Regions from separate parts of the Streptomyces sp. NPDC056486 genome, predicted to be linked through region 2. Evidence: riboswitches for the same ligand, from Rfam matches in the RefSeq annotation. Region 2 holds a riboswitch; each other region holds the start of a gene.
The links. A riboswitch is a leader RNA that binds a small molecule or an ion and turns the genes downstream of it on or off. The one in region 2 is predicted to bind cobalamin.
Positions count from the first base shown of each region.

Region 1: it holds a riboswitch for cobalamin, as region 2 does, so the genes downstream of both, ACFQ7F_RS32015 (ABC transporter substrate-binding protein) here and ACFQ7F_RS36315 (aldehyde dehydrogenase family protein) in region 2, are expected to answer to the same signal.
Region 3: it holds a riboswitch for cobalamin, as region 2 does, so the genes downstream of both, ACFQ7F_RS40760 (ABC transporter substrate-binding protein) here and ACFQ7F_RS36315 (aldehyde dehydrogenase family protein) in region 2, are expected to answer to the same signal.

Region 1 covers NZ_JBHTSF010000107.1:16,102-22,088, forward strand. The annotation lists gene ACFQ7F_RS31995 (CGNR zinc finger domain-containing protein) at 1-354, opposite strand, end outside; gene ACFQ7F_RS32000 (MBL fold metallo-hydrolase) at 447-1,259, shown strand; gene ACFQ7F_RS32005 (ABC transporter ATP-binding protein) at 1,280-2,086, opposite strand; gene ACFQ7F_RS32010 (FecCD family ABC transporter permease) at 2,095-3,132, opposite strand; gene ACFQ7F_RS32015 (ABC transporter substrate-binding protein) at 3,201-4,271, opposite strand; cobalamin riboswitch at 4,364-4,550, opposite strand; gene ACFQ7F_RS32020 (VOC family protein) at 4,609-5,061, opposite strand; gene ACFQ7F_RS32025 (helix-turn-helix domain-containing protein) at 5,067-5,939, opposite strand.
Region 2 covers NZ_JBHTSF010000142.1:15,895-21,881, reverse strand. The annotation lists gene ACFQ7F_RS36325 (energy-coupling factor ABC transporter permease) at 1-397, opposite strand, end outside; cobalamin riboswitch at 427-625, opposite strand; partial or broken gene ACFQ7F_RS36320 (enoyl-CoA hydratase-related protein) at 726-1,316, opposite strand; partial or broken gene ACFQ7F_RS36315 (aldehyde dehydrogenase family protein) at 1,348-1,701, opposite strand; cobalamin riboswitch at 1,944-2,129, opposite strand; gene ACFQ7F_RS36310 (short-chain fatty acyl-CoA regulator family protein) at 2,150-3,568, opposite strand; gene aceA (isocitrate lyase) at 3,936-5,240, shown strand; gene aceB (malate synthase A) at 5,367-5,987, shown strand, end outside.
Region 3 covers NZ_JBHTSF010000196.1:7,676-13,662, reverse strand. The annotation lists gene ACFQ7F_RS40775 (putative leader peptide) at 115-216, opposite strand; gene ACFQ7F_RS40770 (ABC transporter ATP-binding protein) at 286-1,089, opposite strand; gene ACFQ7F_RS40765 (FecCD family ABC transporter permease) at 1,086-2,174, opposite strand; gene ACFQ7F_RS40760 (ABC transporter substrate-binding protein) at 2,414-3,376, opposite strand; cobalamin riboswitch at 3,420-3,576, opposite strand; gene ACFQ7F_RS40755 (Mov34/MPN/PAD-1 family protein) at 3,540-3,962, opposite strand; gene ACFQ7F_RS40750 (amino acid permease) at 4,046-5,521, opposite strand; gene ACFQ7F_RS40745 (DUF2017 domain-containing protein) at 5,912-5,987, opposite strand, start outside.

The DNA of each region.
Region 1 (5,987 bases), on a different contig from region 2:
GAGGGCGGCGAGCGCGCTCGCCGGGGGTGGGCAGCCGTCGAGCCGGGCGGCGAGCAGGGACCGGATCTGTTCCCGTAGGGTGCGCAGCTGCGCCGTGCACATCTCCTGCAGGCCCGCGTCGGCCGGGGCCAGGTCGCGTTCGGTGAGCCACCGGTTGGTGGCCTCCGGGGTGCCTAGGAAGTCGGTGAACTGACCGCCGGGCAGGGCGATGGCGCTGTTGGCGAAGTCGAGTGCGGGGTACTGCTCCGCTCCCGGCGCGGGCGGCGGCGCCAGCTCGGCGGGCAGTGGCGCCAACTCGGCGGGCTCGGCAGTCTCGGCCAGCTCCGCGGGCTCGGCGGGCAGGATCTCGTTCATCTTTCTCATGGTACGCATTGCCTTCATCCGTGAGAAACGGCTACGGTTTCTCACGGATAGAGTAATCCCCTTCCGTGAGGTGTGTGTCCTCCATGTCTTCCATGTCCTCCACGGCCGCTTCCGGCACGGCCGACGAGCAAGTCCCCGTACGCGTCTTCGGCGGCCCGACCGCCCTCTTCGAGTACGGCGGTCTGAGGTTCCTCACCGACCCCACCTTCGACGCGCCCGGCGAGTACCCGGCCCCCGGTGGCCCCGGCCTGACCAAGACCGCGCCCGCTTCGGTCCCCCTCTCCGCTCTCGGCCCCGTCGACGTGGTCCTGCTCTCGCACGACGAGCACCCCGACAACCTCGACGCCTCCGGCCGCGCCCTGCTCGCCGACGTACCGCTCACCCTCACCACGCCCGGCGGCGGACGCCGCCTGCGCGACAGCCTCGGGGACAAGGTGAAGGGGCTCCACGACTGGGAGTCCGTCGAGCTCGACCGGCCCGGCGGCGGACGCGTGACCGTGACGGGCGTGCCCGCCGTGCACGGTCCCGGCAGGCGCGAGGACGTCGAACCGATCACCGGCGAGGTCGTCGGCTTCGTCCTGACCGGTGACGGCCTGCCCACGGTCTACGTCAGCGGCGACAACGCCTCGCTCACGGCGGTAGAGGAGACGGCCGCACGGTTCGGGCCGGTGGACACCGCCGTCCTCTTCGCCGGCGCACCGCGCTTCCCCTTCCTCTTCGACGGCGCACCGATCGTCCTCGACAGCACCCAGGCCGCCGAGGCCGCGAAGATCCTCGGAGCGCGCCGGGTCGTCCCCGTCCACTTCGACAGCTGGGCCCACTTCACCGAGGGCCGCACCGAGTTGGTCGTCGCCTTCACCGCCGCGGGTCTCGCCGAACGTCTGCAGCTCGACTGACGGCCCTCGCAGGGAGGAGCTCAGCTCCTCAGGAAGCGGATCGACGGGCGGCTGTCCGGGCCGCCGTCGTCCACCCTCGTCACCACCGCCCGTACCCCGTACACCTTCGCGATCAGCTCCTCCGTGATCACCTCGGACGGTGTGCCCGACGCGTGGGCCACGCCTTCGCGCAGGACCAGCACGTGGTCGCAGAACATGGCGGCCAGGTTCAGGTCGTGCAGGGCGATCACGCTGGTCAGGGGGAGGTCGGCCACCAGGGACAGGATGTCCAGCTGATGTTGGATGTCCAGGTGGTTGGTCGGTTCGTCCAGGAGGAGTTCCTGGGGGGCCTGGGCCAATGCCCTGGCTATCTGGACCCGTTGGCGTTCGCCGCCGGAGAGGGTGTGCCAGGACTGGCCTGCCCGGTCGGAAAGGCCTGTGCGGGTCAGGGCCTCGCGAACCGCCTCGTCGTCCTGGGGAGTCGAGGGGGACCACGGCCTGCGGTGCGGGATGCGGCCCAGGCGTACGACGTCCTCGACCGACAACTCGACCTGCGTGGTGGCGTCCTGGTCCACCACCGCCACCCTGCGTGCCACCGTGCGGCGGCCCACGTCCCGCAGCGGACGGCCGTCCAGCGTGACCGCTCCCGATGCCGGGGCCAGGACGCCCGCCAGGATGCGCAGGAGGGTGGACTTGCCCGAGCCGTTGGGGCCGAGCAGGCCGACCGTGGCTCCGGGGGGCGGCGCCAGGGTCACTCCGTCGATGATGAGGTGGCCGCCCGCCGTTCTGGTCACCCGGTCGGCCCGCAGGCCGGGGGCAGCAGCGTGCGGGATCACACCGTCGGTCATGTCGTCGGTCACGTCGTCTTTCGCGTGCGGTAGAGGACCAGGACGAATGCCGGGACGCCGATCAGGGACGTCACCACGCCCACCGGGACCTCCTGCGGGTCCAGGACCGTACGGGCCAGCGTGTCCACCCACACCAGGAACACCGCGCCCGCGAGCGCCGTGACCGGGAGCAGGCGCGCGTGCCCCGAGCCGACCAGGGCGCGGGCCGCGTGCGGCAGGACCAGGCCCACGAAGCCGATGGCGCCCGCGCTGCTGACCAGCGCCGCCGTGAGGAGGGCCGTGACGGAGAGCAGCAGGAGGCGGGTGCGGGCCACGTGGACTCCCAGCGTCGCCGCCGCGTCCTGGCCGAACACGAACGCGTCCAGGGTGCGGGCATGCGCCAGGCAGATGACGAGCGCGACGAGAAGGATCGCCCCGCACAGCCAGACGTCCGTCCAGCCGACGCCGCTCAACGAACCGAGCAGCCAGAACAGGACACCCCGTGTCGTCTCCGCATCGCCCGCAGTCAGGATCACGAACGAGGTGAGCGCGGAGAAGAGTTGCATCGCCGCAACGCCGGAAAGCACCACCCTGTCGGCGCTCCCGCCCAGGGTGTGGCTGAGCAGCAGCACGAGGGCGAACGAGCAGAGGGCCCCCACGAAGGCACCCGCCGAGATCGACACCACTCCCCCGCCGACTCCGAGTACGACGATCGCGACCGCCCCCGTGGAAGCGCCCGAGGAGACGCCGAGCACGAAGGGGTCGGCGAGCGGGTTGCGCAGGAGGGACTGGAGGACCGTTCCGCACACCGCGAGGCCCGCGCCGCAGACCGCCGCGAGGAGCGTGCGCGGCATGCGCAGGTTCCAGACGATGCCGTCCCGGATGGGCGTCAGCTTCGCCTCGCCCCAGCCGAGGTGGGCCGCCACCGCCGACCACACGTCCGGTACGGAGATGTCGGCGGGGCCGATCGTGACGGCCACCGCCACGGAGAGTGCGAGGGCGGCGAGCCCCGTCGTCCAGAGCAGGATCTGGCGCAGGCCGCCCGCGACGCCGACACCGGAACCGATACGGGCACGGGCACGGGCGCCGACACCGGCACCAGCACCAGCACCAGCACCAGCACCGGCGCCTCCCCTCACTTGTCGAGCCCGAACTCGCGCAACGCGTCGGCGACTTGTTCCACACCGTCCACCGTGCGGATCGTCGGGTTCATGGCCTGGCCGCTCAGCAGCACGTACCGCTTCTTCTTCACGGCGGTCAGGTTCTTGGTGACCGGATTGGACTCCAGGAACTCGATCTTCTTCTTCGCGCTCTCGGCCGTCTGCGACTTGCGGGTGAGGTCGCCGATGACCAGGGCGTCCGGGTCGCGGTCCGCCACCGTCTCCCAGTTGATCTGGGGCCACTCCTCGCGGGTGTCGTCGAAGACGTTCTTCACGCCGAGCTCGCGGGTGATGATGCCCGGCGCTCCGCAGCAACCCGCGATGTAGGGGGCGTCGGAGTTGGCGAACCAGTAGAGGAGCGAAGTATCGGACGCGTCGATCTTCTTCGTGGCCTTCGCCACCCGGCCCTTGAGCTCCGCGACCAGGCGCTCGCCGCGCTTCTGGACCCCGAAGGCCCTGGCCAGGTCCCGCACCTCGCCGTACACCGTGTCCATGGTCAGCGTCTTGACCCGCTTGCCGTCACCGTCGCCGCTGTTGTCCTTGCCCGCGCAGTCGGACGGCGAGACATAGGCGGGTACGCCGAGTTCCGCGAACTTGGCGCGGTCGGCGACGCCGCCCTTGCTGACCGTCGCGAGGAAGGACGCGGTGACGAAGTCCGGCTCCTTGGCGAGGACCTTCTCGAAGGAGGGGTAGCTGTCGGCGATCCGGGGCACCTTGGCGTTGTCCTTCGCCAGGCCCTTGAGCACCGGGTCCGTCCAGGTCCCGGTGCCGACCATGCGGTCCGCGAGACCGAGGGAGAGCAGGATCTCGGTGGAGCCCTGGTCGAGGGAGACCGCCCGCTGCGGCGGCGCCTTGATCTCCGCCTTCTTGCCGCAGGAGGTCAGGGTCAGTGGATAGCCGTCGGCCTTCTTGCCCGCGGTGGACGTGGCGGAGGGGTCCGGCGAGCCGCCGCAGGAGGTCAGGGTGACGACCAGGGCCGCGCTGAGGAGGACGGGCGTACGTACGCGACGGGCTGTGCTGCGAAGGACGGGTAGAAGAACGGGTATACGTACGCGACGGGCTGTGGAGGACACACGATCCCTTGAGTCTCACGGCTCATACGCGGAGCCTGGCCTGCTTCGTCACCTCCGCCGCTCGGTGCGCGGGCGAAGGCGCCAGCAGGTCTTCGGACTCGGGGATCGGCCGGCCGGGGCGCCTTCCCAGGCGTCCGTGGACGCCCAGTGGCCGTGGCCCCGCCCGTTCCCCCTCACCGCTGCGCGTCAGTTCCGGATTCGCACCGGATTCCCTGGCCCTGGTGTGGGTCGACTGGCGTCCGCAAGCTATCACGCGAGGTCAGGACGCCCCTCAGAACGCCTGGTCAGGACGCCTGGCCAGAACCTCTGGTCAGGACGCCCCGTCGGGCCTCGGTGCGCCGCGGTAGGTGCCGAAGGACCACTTGTTGCCCTCGGGGTCGGCGATCGCGAACTCCCGGCTGCCGTACGGCTGGTCCTCGATCTCACGGATGATCTTGACTCCGGCGGCGCTGAGCCGCTCGTAGAGGTCGTCGACGTGGTCGGTGACGACGTACGCGCCGAAGGTGCCCGGCTTCAGGCACCAGTCCTGGGACTTCTCGTCGTACGAGCCCAGCATGACGGCGCCGCCCTCGGGCCAGTCGAGCTCGGCGTGGGCCACGCGGTCGCCGTCCTTGTAGACGGCGGTACGCAGGAAGCCGACCGTGCCGACCAGGAAGTCGATCAGGGCGGGGGCGTCGTTCGCCTGGAGCGACGGCCAGACATCGGGGGCGCGCCCGGCGGAGGCGGACTGAGGCTCAGGCTGCTGCTTCTCGTTGGTGTCCATGCGTCCTACTCTTCGCCCCCGCCATGGCTCCCGGCTTGGATATTCCGGCACTCTTCGGCCAGCCAGCCGCTGGGACTCACCCCGGTGTACTGCCGGAAGTCCCGCACCAGGTGGGAGTGGTCGTAGTAGCCGCAGTCGGCGGCGACGCGGGCCAGGTCGGGGGCGCCGCCCGACGCGACAGGGCGTACGACGGCGTTGCGGGCGCGCTGGAAGCGCATCAGGCGGCCCGCCTGCTTGGGGCTCAGGCCCGTCTCCGCGCGAAAGAGCGTGGTCAGGCGGCGTTCGCTGAGCGCCACGTGCCGGGAGAGGCCGCGCAGGGTGCCGACGCCCCGGTGCCGGGCAAGCCAGGCCCAGGCTTCGGCGACCTCGGGCCGTACGACTCCGTCCACGTCGGCGTCTGCGTCGGCCACGCGCTGCCGCAGGTAGCCGGACAGGGAGGCGAATCGCTCCTCCCAGTTGCCCTGCTCGCACAGCAGCTCCCGTACGTCGACGGCGCGGCGCCCCATCACCTCCGCGCCGGACGTCACCAGCTCGCCGGTCAGCGCCGAGGCCGGTACGCCGAACAGGGCGCGGGCGGCGAGCGGATGCACGGCGAGCTGGATGCCCGCCTCGTGCTCGGGCCTGGCGATGTATGCCGGGGACTGGTGCAGGCCGCCCAGGACGATGTCCGTGCGGATGGCGTCGGGGCCGACCGCCTGCTCGGGACTGAGGCCGGTGGCGACGGGGCCGTCCAGCGAGAAGATCAGCGTCAGATATGGGGACGGCAGGCCGCGGTGCAGGCCGGGCCGCTCCCCCGCCGTGCGGTAGCCGACGGCGGACACCACCATGTCGTCGAGCCGCGGAGCGGCCCGTACGAACTCACGGGAGACGGTCTCCATGCTCACCAGTATGCGATGAGCGCCGCTCCGGAGCAGCCCCGAACGCCT
Region 2 (5,987 bases):
ACCGCTTCAGGAGCCGGTAGACGGCGTATCCCGCCCAGGGCCCGACGATCGCCATGGAGAACACATTGGCGCCGAGCGTGGTGAGCCCGCCATGGGCGAGCAGCAGGGCCTGGAACAGCAGCGTGATGGTGCCGAGCACCGTCATGATCGGCGGCCGGAACAGGATCGCGCCGAGCCCGGTGCCCGTCGGGTGCGAACAACTGCCCGTCACGGAAGGGATTTTCAGGGCGGAAAGGACAAAAGTGAAGGCTCCGGAGGCGCCCAGGAGCAGTGTGCTCTCCGGGTGCTCCTTGACCTCACGGGTCAGGGAGCGGACTCCGTGGACGACGAACGGCGCGGACGCTACGCCCCAGGCGATCGCGTGCGCCGGTGGGAGGAAACCCTCGGCTATGTGCATGGCTAAGCAGACCCTCTCCAGCACCTCGTGGATGGACAACGCGCCTTGGCCGGTCTCCTGGCTTACGGGTCATACCGACCGGACTCCGCCTTCCCGGATGCGTGTGCACCCAGTGGCTGCCGCGAGGGCTGGAGCCGGACTTCCCGATCACAGTGGCGAGGGCCGCACCGGCATCACACCGGATTTCCCGTTCACCAAGGCGTGGTGACCATAGTGCGCAACCGAGTTTCCTGACAACTTGTGGGACGGCTGCACCTGTGGCACGCGAGCGCACCCGACCAGGGGCGTACGCCCCTGGTCAGCCCCTGTGCACCGCGGCCGGGGCGCCTCAGGAGTGCGTGAAGCCGGGCGGTCGCTTGTCGACGAAGGCGGCCATGCCCTCCTTCTGGTCCGCGGTCGCGAACACGGCGTGGAAAAGGCGGCGTTCGAAGCGGACGCCCTCCGCCAGAGTCGTCTCGAAGGCCCGGGACACCGCTTCCTTCGCCATCATCGCGACGGGCAGGGACATGCCCGCGACGGTCTCGGCGACGGCGAGGGCCTCGCCGACGAGTTCAGCGGCGGGCACCACGCGGGAGACGAGCCCGGCCCGCTCCGCTCCCTCGGCGTCCATGGTGCGGCCGGTCAGGCACATCTCCATGGCCTTGGCCTTGCCGACCGCGCGGGTCAGCCGCTGCGAGCCGCCGATGCCGGGGATGACACCCAGTTTGATCTCGGGCTGACCGAACACGGCGGTGTCGGCGCCGTAGCAGTCGTCGATCCAGGTCCGGTGACCGGCAAGGTCGCCGGGCGGTGGCTGGCGCACGTACATCTCCAGGGCGTCCCAGACCGGCTGCGTGGCGAGGTCGTCAAGGAACCCGGGCAGGTTGCCGGAGGGCACGAAGTGATCGGCGAGCCCGCACAGCAGGGCATCGCCGGCGCCGATCCGCGCGCCGGTGAGCGCCAGGTGGGTGGTGCGGGATACCGGCCGCGAACTCCACCACCTCCAGGCCGCGTTGAAGGTCGCCGTGCGCGTCGGCCACGGTCTTGCCGTGCTCGGCCGAAAGCATCCGCGCCAGGGAGTCTCGCTCCGCCTCGACGAGTTGGAGGAAGCGCAGCAGGACACGGGCGCGCCGCTGCGGGTTCCAACGGCCCCACTCCTGCTGCGCGTTGACCGCGTCGGCGATCGCCGTCTCGGTGTCGGCCCGGTCGGCGAGCGGTACGCGGGCCTGGACGGTGCCGGTGTTGGGGTCGTACACGTCGCCGAAGAGGCCGGAGGCGCCGACGGTGTGCTTACCGCCGACGAAATGGGTGAGTTCACGGACCATGGGTGCCTGCTCTCGTCAGGTGCGATCCGGGGAGGGCACGGCGAGCCGCCGGCGGGGCGCACGGGTGTGTGCGCTGCCGGTGCGAGCCGCGGGACAGCGGACGTCGGGACCGTCAGGCGTGGAGGAAGACCACCGGAGGTCGCGAAGTCCTATGAGCGCGTGGCGAGTTGACCGCGCTCCGCCGGATCACCAGGGTCGTGGGTACGGACCGGTGCCATGCGTGTCTGCTCCATCCTCGTGGACAACACGGAACATTCCGCGGCCGGTATCCTGACTCCCGGATCTACGCGCGGCGCCCGCCTTCCCGGCAGACCTCGCCAGTGGCGTGTGGATGGCAGCACACTCCCCGGTCACAGTGGCGGGACCGTGCCGGTTTCACACCGGCTTCCCTGCACCGCGGACCTTGTGCCACGAAGATATAGTTGGACGTCCTAGTAAGTCCACCCCCTCATTCGCCGCCCGCCCGCTTCCCGGCCACGGGGTAGGGCACGAAGGTGCTGCTGTTCTCGTCGATCGCCAGGCTGCGGTCCAGTGGTGGCACCGCCCGCTGGGGGCAGTCCGTGCGTTCGCAGAGGCGGCAGCCCATGCCGATGGGCACGGCGGATGACGCGCTGTCGAGGTCGAGGCCGTCGGAGTAGACGAGCCGTGAGGCGTGGCGGATCTCGCAGCCGAGGCCGATGGCGAAGGTCTTGCCGGGCTCGCCCCAGCCGCCGCGGTGCCGGGTGACCGCTCGGGCGGTCCACAGGAATCGCTGTCCGTCCGGCATGGAGGCCACCTGGACGTGGATGCGCCCTGGCGCGGCGAACGCCTCGTACACGTTCCACAGCGGGCAGGTGCCGCCCGCGCGGGAGAAGTGGAAGGCGGTGGCGGACTGCCGCTTCGACATGTTGCCCGCCCGGTCGACCCGCACGAAGGAGAAGGGCACACCGCGCAGCCGGGGCCGCTGCAGGGTGCTGAGGCGGTGGCAGATCGTCTCGTAGCCGAGTCCGAAGTGGTCGGTGAGACGCTCGATGTCGTAGCGGAACTCCTCCGCGGCCGCGTGGAAACGGCGGTAGGGCAGGATCAGCGCGGCAGCGAAGTGGTTGGCGATCCCGATGCGGGCCAGCGGCCAGGCCGCGGCCTCTCGGTCGAAGTCCTCCGACGCGAGGGCGGACACCTCGTCGGCGTACTCGAGGAGCACGAGCTGAGTGGCCATCCGGAACGCCTGCTGGCCGGGGCGAAGACGGTTGGAGAGGTGCAGGACCCGGGCCGTCGGGTCGTAGTGGTGCAGGAGCTCGTGGGCGTCCGCGGCCAGGCGCACCCCGTGGCGCTCGGCGAGGCGTGCGGACAGGGCGCGCACGACCTCGCCGGGGCGTATGCCGATCTCGGCGGCGAACTGTTCGGCGGCGAGATCGATGTCGTGCAGGTAATTCTGGCGCCGGTAGAAGAACTCACGGATCTCCTCGTGCGCGGAGCGGGGCTGCGCCGCCGTTCCCGGCCCCCGCCCCTCCGCGGCTTCGGAGAGCTGTTCGGTGAGGTGCTGGTTCCTTCGGCCCAGGTCCACCAGGACCGTTGCCACGGCGGGCATGCGCGATGCCAGGTCCGAGAGGTCGGACGCGGACACCCGGCCGGCCAGGACCTCGCCGGTGAGGGCGTCCCGCAGGTCCGCCACCAAGCGGCTGGTGTCGCGCTCGGAGAAGAAGCCCGGGTCGACTCCGAACGCCTCAGTGAGCCGCAGCAGCACGGGCACGGTCAGCGGTCGGGAGTCGTGCTCCATCTGGTTCAGATAGCTCGGCGAGATGGCCAGGGTCCGGGCCAGATCGGCCTGGCTCATGCGGCGCTCCTCCCGCAGCCTCCGCAGCCGTGCTCCCGCGTACGTCTTGCTCACCCATGGCTCCTGTCCGGTCACGGTCACCCTCGTCGGCACTGCCCGTGATGGTAGCCACGCGAAAGGGACTGCAGGCATTAACAGAGTTGGCAATACGGCGCCGGAAGATGCGCAGAAGTTGGCAGCTTTCCCTGCTTGATGGCACTGAGTGCCGATGCCAGAGTCGTACTGCGGCCCGCCGGACTCCGTCGGGCGGATCGGAAACGGGGTACGGCTCAATGCCCTGACGTCGGCGATCCCGACCCTTCCACCCGGCTCGGCAGCATTGCTCGGATGGCTCACCCCGGAATCGGCGGGCCGCACCCTCAACTCGTCCGGCACCCAGTGTCAGACATTCGCATAGTTCACGAGTCTTCAGGAGACGGTCATGGCACAGGCAGGGACGACGACAACGGGGACGACGACCGCAACGGCCCAGGAGCTGGCTCAGCGGTGGGCGACCGACTCCCGCTGGAAGGGCATCGAGCGCACCTACACCGCCGAGGACGTGGTCAGGCTCTCCGGCAGCGTCCGTGAGGAGAGCACCCTCGCCCGGCGCGGGGCCGAGCGGCTGTGGCGGCAGCTGCACGAGCAGGACTACATCCACGCGCTCGGCGCCCTGACCGGCGGTCAGGCCGTCCAGCAGGTCAAGGCCGGTCTCCAGGCGATCTATCTGTCCGGCTGGCAGGTGGCCGCCGATGCCAACCAGGCCGGGCACACCTACCCCGACCAGTCGCTCTACCCCGCCAACTCGGTTCCCCAGGTGGTCCGCCGGATCAACAACGCCCTGCTGCGCGCCGACCAGATCGCCACCGCCGAGGGCGGTGAGGACGTCACCGACTGGCTCGCGCCGATCGTCGCCGACGCCGAGGCGGGCTTCGGCGGTCCGCTCAACGCCTTCGAACTGACCAAGGCGATGATCGCCGCGGGTGCGGCGGGCATCCACTACGAGGACCAGCTTGCCTCCGAGAAGAAGTGCGGCCACCTGGGCGGAAAGGTCCTCGTGCCCACCGGCCAGCACATCCGCACCCTCAACGCGGCCCGCCTTGCCGCCGACATCGCCGATGTGCCGACGCTGATCGTGGCACGTACGGACGCGCTCGCCGCGAACCTGCTGACCAGCGATGTCGACGAGCGTGACGCCCGGTTCGTCACGGGCGAGCGCACCGCTGAAGGCTTCTACCGGGTGCGGAACGGCATGGAGCCCGTCATCGCCCGCGGCCTCGCCTACGCCCCGTACGCGGACCTCATCTGGGTCGAGACCGGCACCCCTGACCTCGCCCAGGCCCGCGAGTTCGCCGAGGCGATCCACGCCGAGCACCCCGACCAGATGCTCGCCTACAACTGCTCGCCGTCGTTCAACTGGCGTGCCTCCCTGGACGACGACCAGATCGCCAAGTTCCAGCGCGAGCTCGGCGCGATGGGCTACCGCTTCCAGTTCATCACCCTGGCCGGGTTCCACTCCCTCAACCACGGCATGTTCGACCTGGCCCGCGGCTACGCCGAGCACGGCATGACCGCCTATGTGGACCTCCAGGAGCGCGAGTTCGCCGCGCAAGCGCAGGGCTTCACCGCCGTGAAGCATCAGCGGGAGGTCGGCACCGGGTACTTCGACCTGGTGTCCACCGCCGTCAATCCGGCCTCTTCCACGACTGCGCTGTCCGGTTCCACCGAGGAGGAGCAGTTCCACTAGACGCTTCGCTGGCTCTGCGTTGTCACCCGCGGGCCGGTGGGAGCTGAGCGCGCAGTTCCCCGCGCCCCTTACGGGGCGCCCCCCCACCGCCCCGTCAGTCCGCCCCCCCCTGCTGAGGAGACCCGCATGTCCATCTCCGCTCCGACCTGCCGTGTCCAGGTCCTCGGCCCGCCGGGCGACCGGCACGACGAGATCCTGAGCCCCGAGGCCCTGGAGTTCGTGAGCCGCCTCGTCCATGCCTTCGCCGATCGCCGTGCGGAGATCCTCAAGGAGCGCATGCGGGTGGGGGCCCGCCTTGCTTCCGGCTCTGCGCTCGACTTCTCCATCGCCACCGCCCGCGTACGGGCGGACGACTCCTGGCAGGTCGCGCCTCCGGCGCCCGGACTGACCGACCGCCGCGTCGAGATCACAGGACCGCCGGAGCGCGGGACGGCGGTCAACGCCCTCAACTCCGGCGCCCAGGTGTGGATGGCGGACTTCGAGGACGCCACCTCACCCACCTGGGACAACATCATCGGCGGTCAGCTGAATCTGCTCGACGCCATCGAGCGCAGGATCGACTTCACCACGCCGGAGGGCAAGCGCTACCGGCTCGGGGAGCAGGTCGCGACCATCGTCGTCCGCCCGCGCGGCTGGCATCTGACCGAAGAGCACCTGTGGCTCGAAGGACGCCCGGCGCCCGCCTCCCTCGTGGACTTCGGGCTCTACTTCTTCCACTGTGCCCAGCGGCAGATCGACGCCGGGCAC
Region 3 (5,987 bases), on a different contig from region 2:
GAGAAGTCACGTGGGTGGGCGCGCGGCGGCCCGGTCGTGCGAGTGCGTAAGTGCGGGTGCGTAACGCGTTACGCGGAGGTGACGCCGCGGCTCACGGCCGTACGGCGGCGGCTGTCAGCGCGAACAGATCGCGCTGGAAAGCCTGCACAAATCGACGTGCAGGCGCGCAACGAGCAGCATGCCCGGCATCTTGTCGCTCACGTCGTGGGGAACCATGCGGTCATCGTATCGATTCCCGGTCCGGGTTCTGGGCTGTGATCTCGGATGGTGGACGGATTGCGTCCATCACGTGGATGAGGGGAGCTCAGAGGCGGTCGGGGGCAGGTAGGTGACCGTCGGGGCGCCCGTAGCCGGATGCACCGCCACCTCCGCCGTCACTCCGTACACCTCGGCGAGGAGTTCGCTGGTCAGGACCTCTTTCGGCGGTCCTGAGGCGACGAGGCGGCCGGCGTCGAGCACGTACAGACGATCGCAGTAGTACGCCGCCAGATTGAGGTCGTGCAGGGCCAGGAGATTCGTCGTGCCGAGATCACGGACCAGGGAGAGGATCTCCAGTTGGTAGCGGATGTCCAGGTGGTTGGTGGGCTCGTCGAGCACGAGGATCGCCGGTTCCTGCACAAGGGCCCTCGCCACGAGCGCGCGCTGGCGCTCGCCGCCGGAGAGTCCGGCGAAGGTGCGGTGCGCGAGGTCTGCCGCGCCGACCCGTTCTAGGGCGTCGCCGACCAGGACGGCGTCCCGCGCGGTGTCCGCCTCCCAGAAGCGTTTGTGCGGGGAGCGGCCCATGGCGACGATCTGCCGGACGGTGAGCTCGAAGCCGGTGTGGCCGTCCTGCGGGACGGTGGCGATACGGCGGGCGCGGTCCTTGGCCGAGCGGGCCGCGAGGTCGTCGCCGTCCAGGAGTACGCGCCCTGTGGTGGGGGTGAGCGTGCCGTAGACGCAGCGCAGGAGGGTGGTCTTGCCGCTGCCGTTGGGGCCTACGAGGCCGATGGTCTCGCCTTGGGCGGCGTGCAGGGTGACGTCGCTCACGAGGGTCTTCTCAGCTACCTGGTAGGTGAGGGACTCCGTGCGCAGCACAGCAGGGTTGCTCATGCGGTTGCCTCCGTACGGTTCCTTCGCAGCATCCAGAGGAAGAACGGGCCGCCCGTCAGCGCCGTCAGGACGCCCACCGGGATGTCCTGCGGGGCCGCGACCGTGCGCGCCGCGAGGTCGGCGGTCACCAGGAACACCGCGCCCATCAGGGCCACCACCGGCAGGAGCGCCCGGTGTGCGGCGCCGACCAGCATCCGGGCCGCGTGCGGCACCATCAGACCGACGAAGCCGATGGCTCCGCTGTAGGCGACGAGTACGCCGGTCAGGAGCGAGGCGAGGACGAAGACGGCGGCGCGGAAGCGGGCCGTGTCCAGGCCGAGGACGGTGGCGCCCTCCTCCCCGACCAGGAGCAGGTCCAGGGGGCGGGCCAGGGCCACGAGCAGCGCCGTGCCCGCGATCAGGGCGGCGCCGGGCAGGGCGAGCATGTCCCAGCGGGCGCTGCCGAGGCCGCCGAGCGTCCAGTACAGGACTTCCTTCAGGTGGTCCGCGCTGTCCGCCATGATCAGGATCAGGCTGGTCAGGGCCGAGAGGATGTACGAGACGGCCACGCCCGCCAGAATCAGGCGGCCCGTGGCGAAGCCGCCGCCTCCCGACCTCGCCAGGGTGTAGACGACGAGCAGGGAGAGCAGGGCGCCCGCGAAGGCGGCGGCCGGGATGGTGACGGTGGTGGCCAGGCCCGCGCCCACGCCGAAGGCGCTGCCGAGGACGATGACGGCGACGGCTCCTGCGGAGGCGCCGGACGAGACGCCGAGGAGGAAGGGGTCGGCCAGGGGGTTTCTCACCAGGGCCTGGAGGACTGTGCCGATGACTGCCAGGCCCGCGCCTACGGCTGCGCCGAGCAGGACCCTGGGGAGTCTTACGTCCAGGACGATCGTACGGAACGGGGAGGGGTCTGCCCTCCCCGTGAGGATTTCCAGGACCTCGGGCGCCGGGATCCGGACGGAGCCCAGGGCGAGGCCTGCGACGATCGCGACCGCGAGGGCGGTGCAGAGTGCCGCGACGACTGTCGCGTAGCCCAGTCGTCTGCGGGTCCGTGCGGCCCTGGCGGGGCTCTCCCCAATCCCGCCCCTTCCCGGCTGTGACATTTGCGGCTCCGCCGCGTGGGGAGGCTCCGCCCCCGGGCCCCCGGACTGGTTGCCGTCGATCACCGGCTTCGCCGAGTTCGTCCTCAAACGCCGGACGGGCTGAGTAGATGCCGGGGCGGGGTGGGTGGGTGATGGCGCGGGGTGGGTGGGTGCCGGAGCCGGGTCGAGTTGTCGCCTGGTGGGCTGGAATCGTCTCCGCGCGAGCCCGAGCGATCGGGCGCCCGGCTGGAAAAGCCTCTTCACAGCTGGTCCGCCAGCTTGCTCACCGCCGCCGGTGCCCGTACCCCCACCACCGCGTCCGAAAGCGGCAGGACCGCGAAGCGCTTGTGCTTGATGGCGGGGACGTCTGCCAGGACCGGGTCGTCCAGGAGGCGCTTCTTCTTCTGGGCGACCGTCGTGCCGCCGTAGTCGAGGATCACGATCGTCTCGGGCTTGCGGTCGACCACCGATTCCCAGGACGCGTCGCCGAAGGACTTGTCCAGGTCGGCGAAGACGTTGCGGCCGCCCGCCCGTTCGATGATGTCGTTGCCGATGCCCCGGCCGCCCGCCGTGAACGCGGTCTTGTCGCCGCTGTCGTAGACGAAGACAGGGACGGGCTCGCGGTCCTTCGACTTCTTCGCCGCGGCGGTCAGTTCGCGTTCGGCGCCGCTCACCCACCGGTCGGCGCGCGCCCGTACCCCGAAGGTGGAACCGACCTCCCGCACCTCGCGGTAGACGTCGTCCATCGATACCGCCCGCTTCGCGCAGGCCTCGACGTCCAGGCGGCTCTCGATGCCGGACTTCGCCAGGGCCGCGCGGCTGCGGCCCTCGCCCGCCAGGAAGGCGCTCGCGTAGCCGCCGTAGACGAAGTCGGGGTCGGAGGCCAGGAGCTTCTCGTACGAGGGGTACTCCTTGGCCAGGACCGGGATGTCCGCGTACGCCTTCGCGTACTTCGGCAGGACCTTGTCGTCCAGGTACGCCGTTCCGGCCAGGTGGTCCTTCAGGCCCAGCTCCAGCATCACTTCCGTCGCGTGCTGGTTCATCGTCACGGCGCGCTTCGGCGGTGCGTCGTACGTCGTCTTCACGCCGCAGTTCGTGACCGTGTACGGGAAGCCTGCTGCCGTCGCGGCGGGCTTGTCCGAAGCGGAGTCCGCGGCGGACGAGCAGGCGGCGAGCGGGACGAGCAGGGCGGTGGCCGCGAGCAGGCGTATGGGGCGGGACATGGCTGAGCTGCCTCCTCCAGGGGATTCCGCGTCCCCTGCGTCGTGGGAGAAGAAGGCGGCAGGTCAGTTCCTGACTGCCCCGCCCGCGAAGGGTGGGGTCACAGTGGCGGGACCGTGCCGGATTCGCACCGGCTTCCTGGGTCCTGCCGCCTCAAAGGTGAGCTCAGTATGCCTGGACGACCTTCACCTCTTCTTCGGTGACCTCGCCGTCCACGATCCGGTAGGAGCGGAACTGGAAGTCGCCCGCGTCGTCGGCGTCGGCCGTGGAGACCAGGACGTAGTGGGCGCCCGGTTCGTTGGCGTACGTGATGTCCGTGCGCGAGGGGTACGCCTCGGTCGCCGTGTGCGAGTGGTAGACGATCACCGGCTCCTCGTCGCGGTCGTCCATCTCGCGGTAGAGCTTGAGGAGGTCGGTCGAGTCGAACTCGTAGAACGTGGGCGAGCGGGCCGCGTTCAGCATCGGGATGAAGCGCTCGGGGCGGCCGGTGCCCTCCGGGCCCGCGACCACACCGCAGGCCTCGTCGGGGTGGTCCTGGCGCGCGTGCGCGACGATCTGGTCGTGAAGGGCCTGGGTGAGGGTCAGCATGGCAGCCAGGATAAACAGAAGGGCCTGTCCGTACCGAAGAGTGGTACGGACAGGCCCACATGCTGGGATCAGGCGTTACGGCGCTACTTCTTCACCGTGTCCTGCGGCTCGGCCTCGCCGCCGCCCGTCGACTGCGAGTCGTTGCGCTTCTGCATGATCAGGTAGCCGACGCCCAGGATCAGGGCCCAGACGGGGGCCGCGTAGAGCGAGATCCGCGCGTCCTTGTCGACGCCCATCATCACGATCACCATCGCGATGAAGGCGAGCGCGAACCAGCTCGTGTACGGGGCGCCCGGCGCCCGGAAGGTGGACTGCGGCAGCTCGCCGCGGTCGGCCTTGCGGCGGTACTTGATCTGGCAGACCAGGATCATGATCCAGGCCCACATGCCGGAGATGGTCGCGAAGGAGACGACGTAGTTGAACGCCTCGCCCGGCCACTGGTAGTTGATCCAGACGCCGACCAGCATCAGCGCGGCGGAGAAGGTCGTGCCGACCAGGGGCAGGCCGTTCTTCGTGAGCTTGGTGAAGAACTTCGGGCCCTGGCCGTTCATCGCCAGGTCGCGCAGCATGCGGCCGGTGGAGTACATGCCGGAGTTGCAGGAGGAGAGCGCGGCCGTCAGGACGACGAAGTTGACGATCGCAGCGCCGACGCCGAGGCCCATCTTGTCGAAGGCGGCGACGAACGGCGAGACGCCCGGCACGAACTCCGTCCACGGCACGACCGAGAGGATCATGATGAGCGCGCCGACGTAGAAGACGGCGATGCGCCACGGCACGGTGTTGATGGCCTTGGGCAGGACGGTCTTGGGGTCCTTGGACTCGCCCGCGGTGACGCCGACGAGCTCGACGGCGAGGAAGGCGAACATCACGATCTGCAGCGTCATCAGCGTGGAGCCGATGCCGTTGGGGAAGAAGCCGCCCTGGTCCCACAGGTGGGAGACGGATGCGGTGTCACCGGCGTCGGAGAAGCCGATGGTGAGGATGCCGGCGCAGATCAGGATCATGCCGATGATCGCGGTGACCTTGACCATCGAGAACCAGAACTCGAGCTCACCGAAGAGCTTCACGGAGATCAGGTTGGCGCCGTACAGGATGACCGTGAAGATCAGCGCGTAACCCCATTGTGGAATGGAGTCGTGTGTCCAGTACTGCATGTACTGGGCCGCTGCCGTTACTTCTGTGATGCCGGTGACGACCCAGAAGAGCCAGTACGTCCAGCCGGTCACGTACCCGAAGAACGGGCCGATGAATTCACGCGCGTACTCCGAGAAGGAGCCCGACACGGCGCGGTACATGAGCAGCTCGCCCAGGGCCCGCATGATGAAGAAGATGACGAGGCCGGCGATGGCGTACGCCAGGATGAGGCTCGGACCGGCCTTGTGAATGGCCTTGCCCGCGCCGAGGAACAGGCCGGTGCCGATGGCACCGCCGATCGCGATCATCTGGATCTGCCGGGCACCTAGCCCGCGCTGATAACCCTCGCCTGACGAGCCGGGCGAACCGCCCGTGCCGTCGGCCTCATTGCCGTCGTGATGCTCTTCGACCTGCGCTGAGGTCATGGTGACGCCTTTCTCCACGCTGATCCGTGCCCGCAGTCTGCGTATGGCCACGGGTCAGGTCCTGATCCCCCCGGATATGGATGGAGTGCTACCGGCGGTCTGCCGGCCCGAGCGCCACCCCGTGACATGGGTGGCGTCACCGAGTGGTCGTGAAGATTTATCACGGTCGCAACAGTGATCGGCCCGGCCACGTGTGGCTCACGTCACGAGAAGAAGCGGACAAAATTCCCCCACCGCGTCAAAGGTGGGCAGTGAAGTGACGCGATCGTTATCCGGATTTGAGCGTCCGCTGAGCGAACGAGGGGTAACCGCTGCTACATACACCGACTTTGCGGGTGTGACCAAGTCGATGAGCTGACCGATGGCCTGGCTGATGGCCCAACCGATGGCCTAACCGATGAGCGTGCCCACCAGCGTCTCCTGCAGGCCGCCGAGCCAGAGATACGCCATCACCATCGGCTTGCGC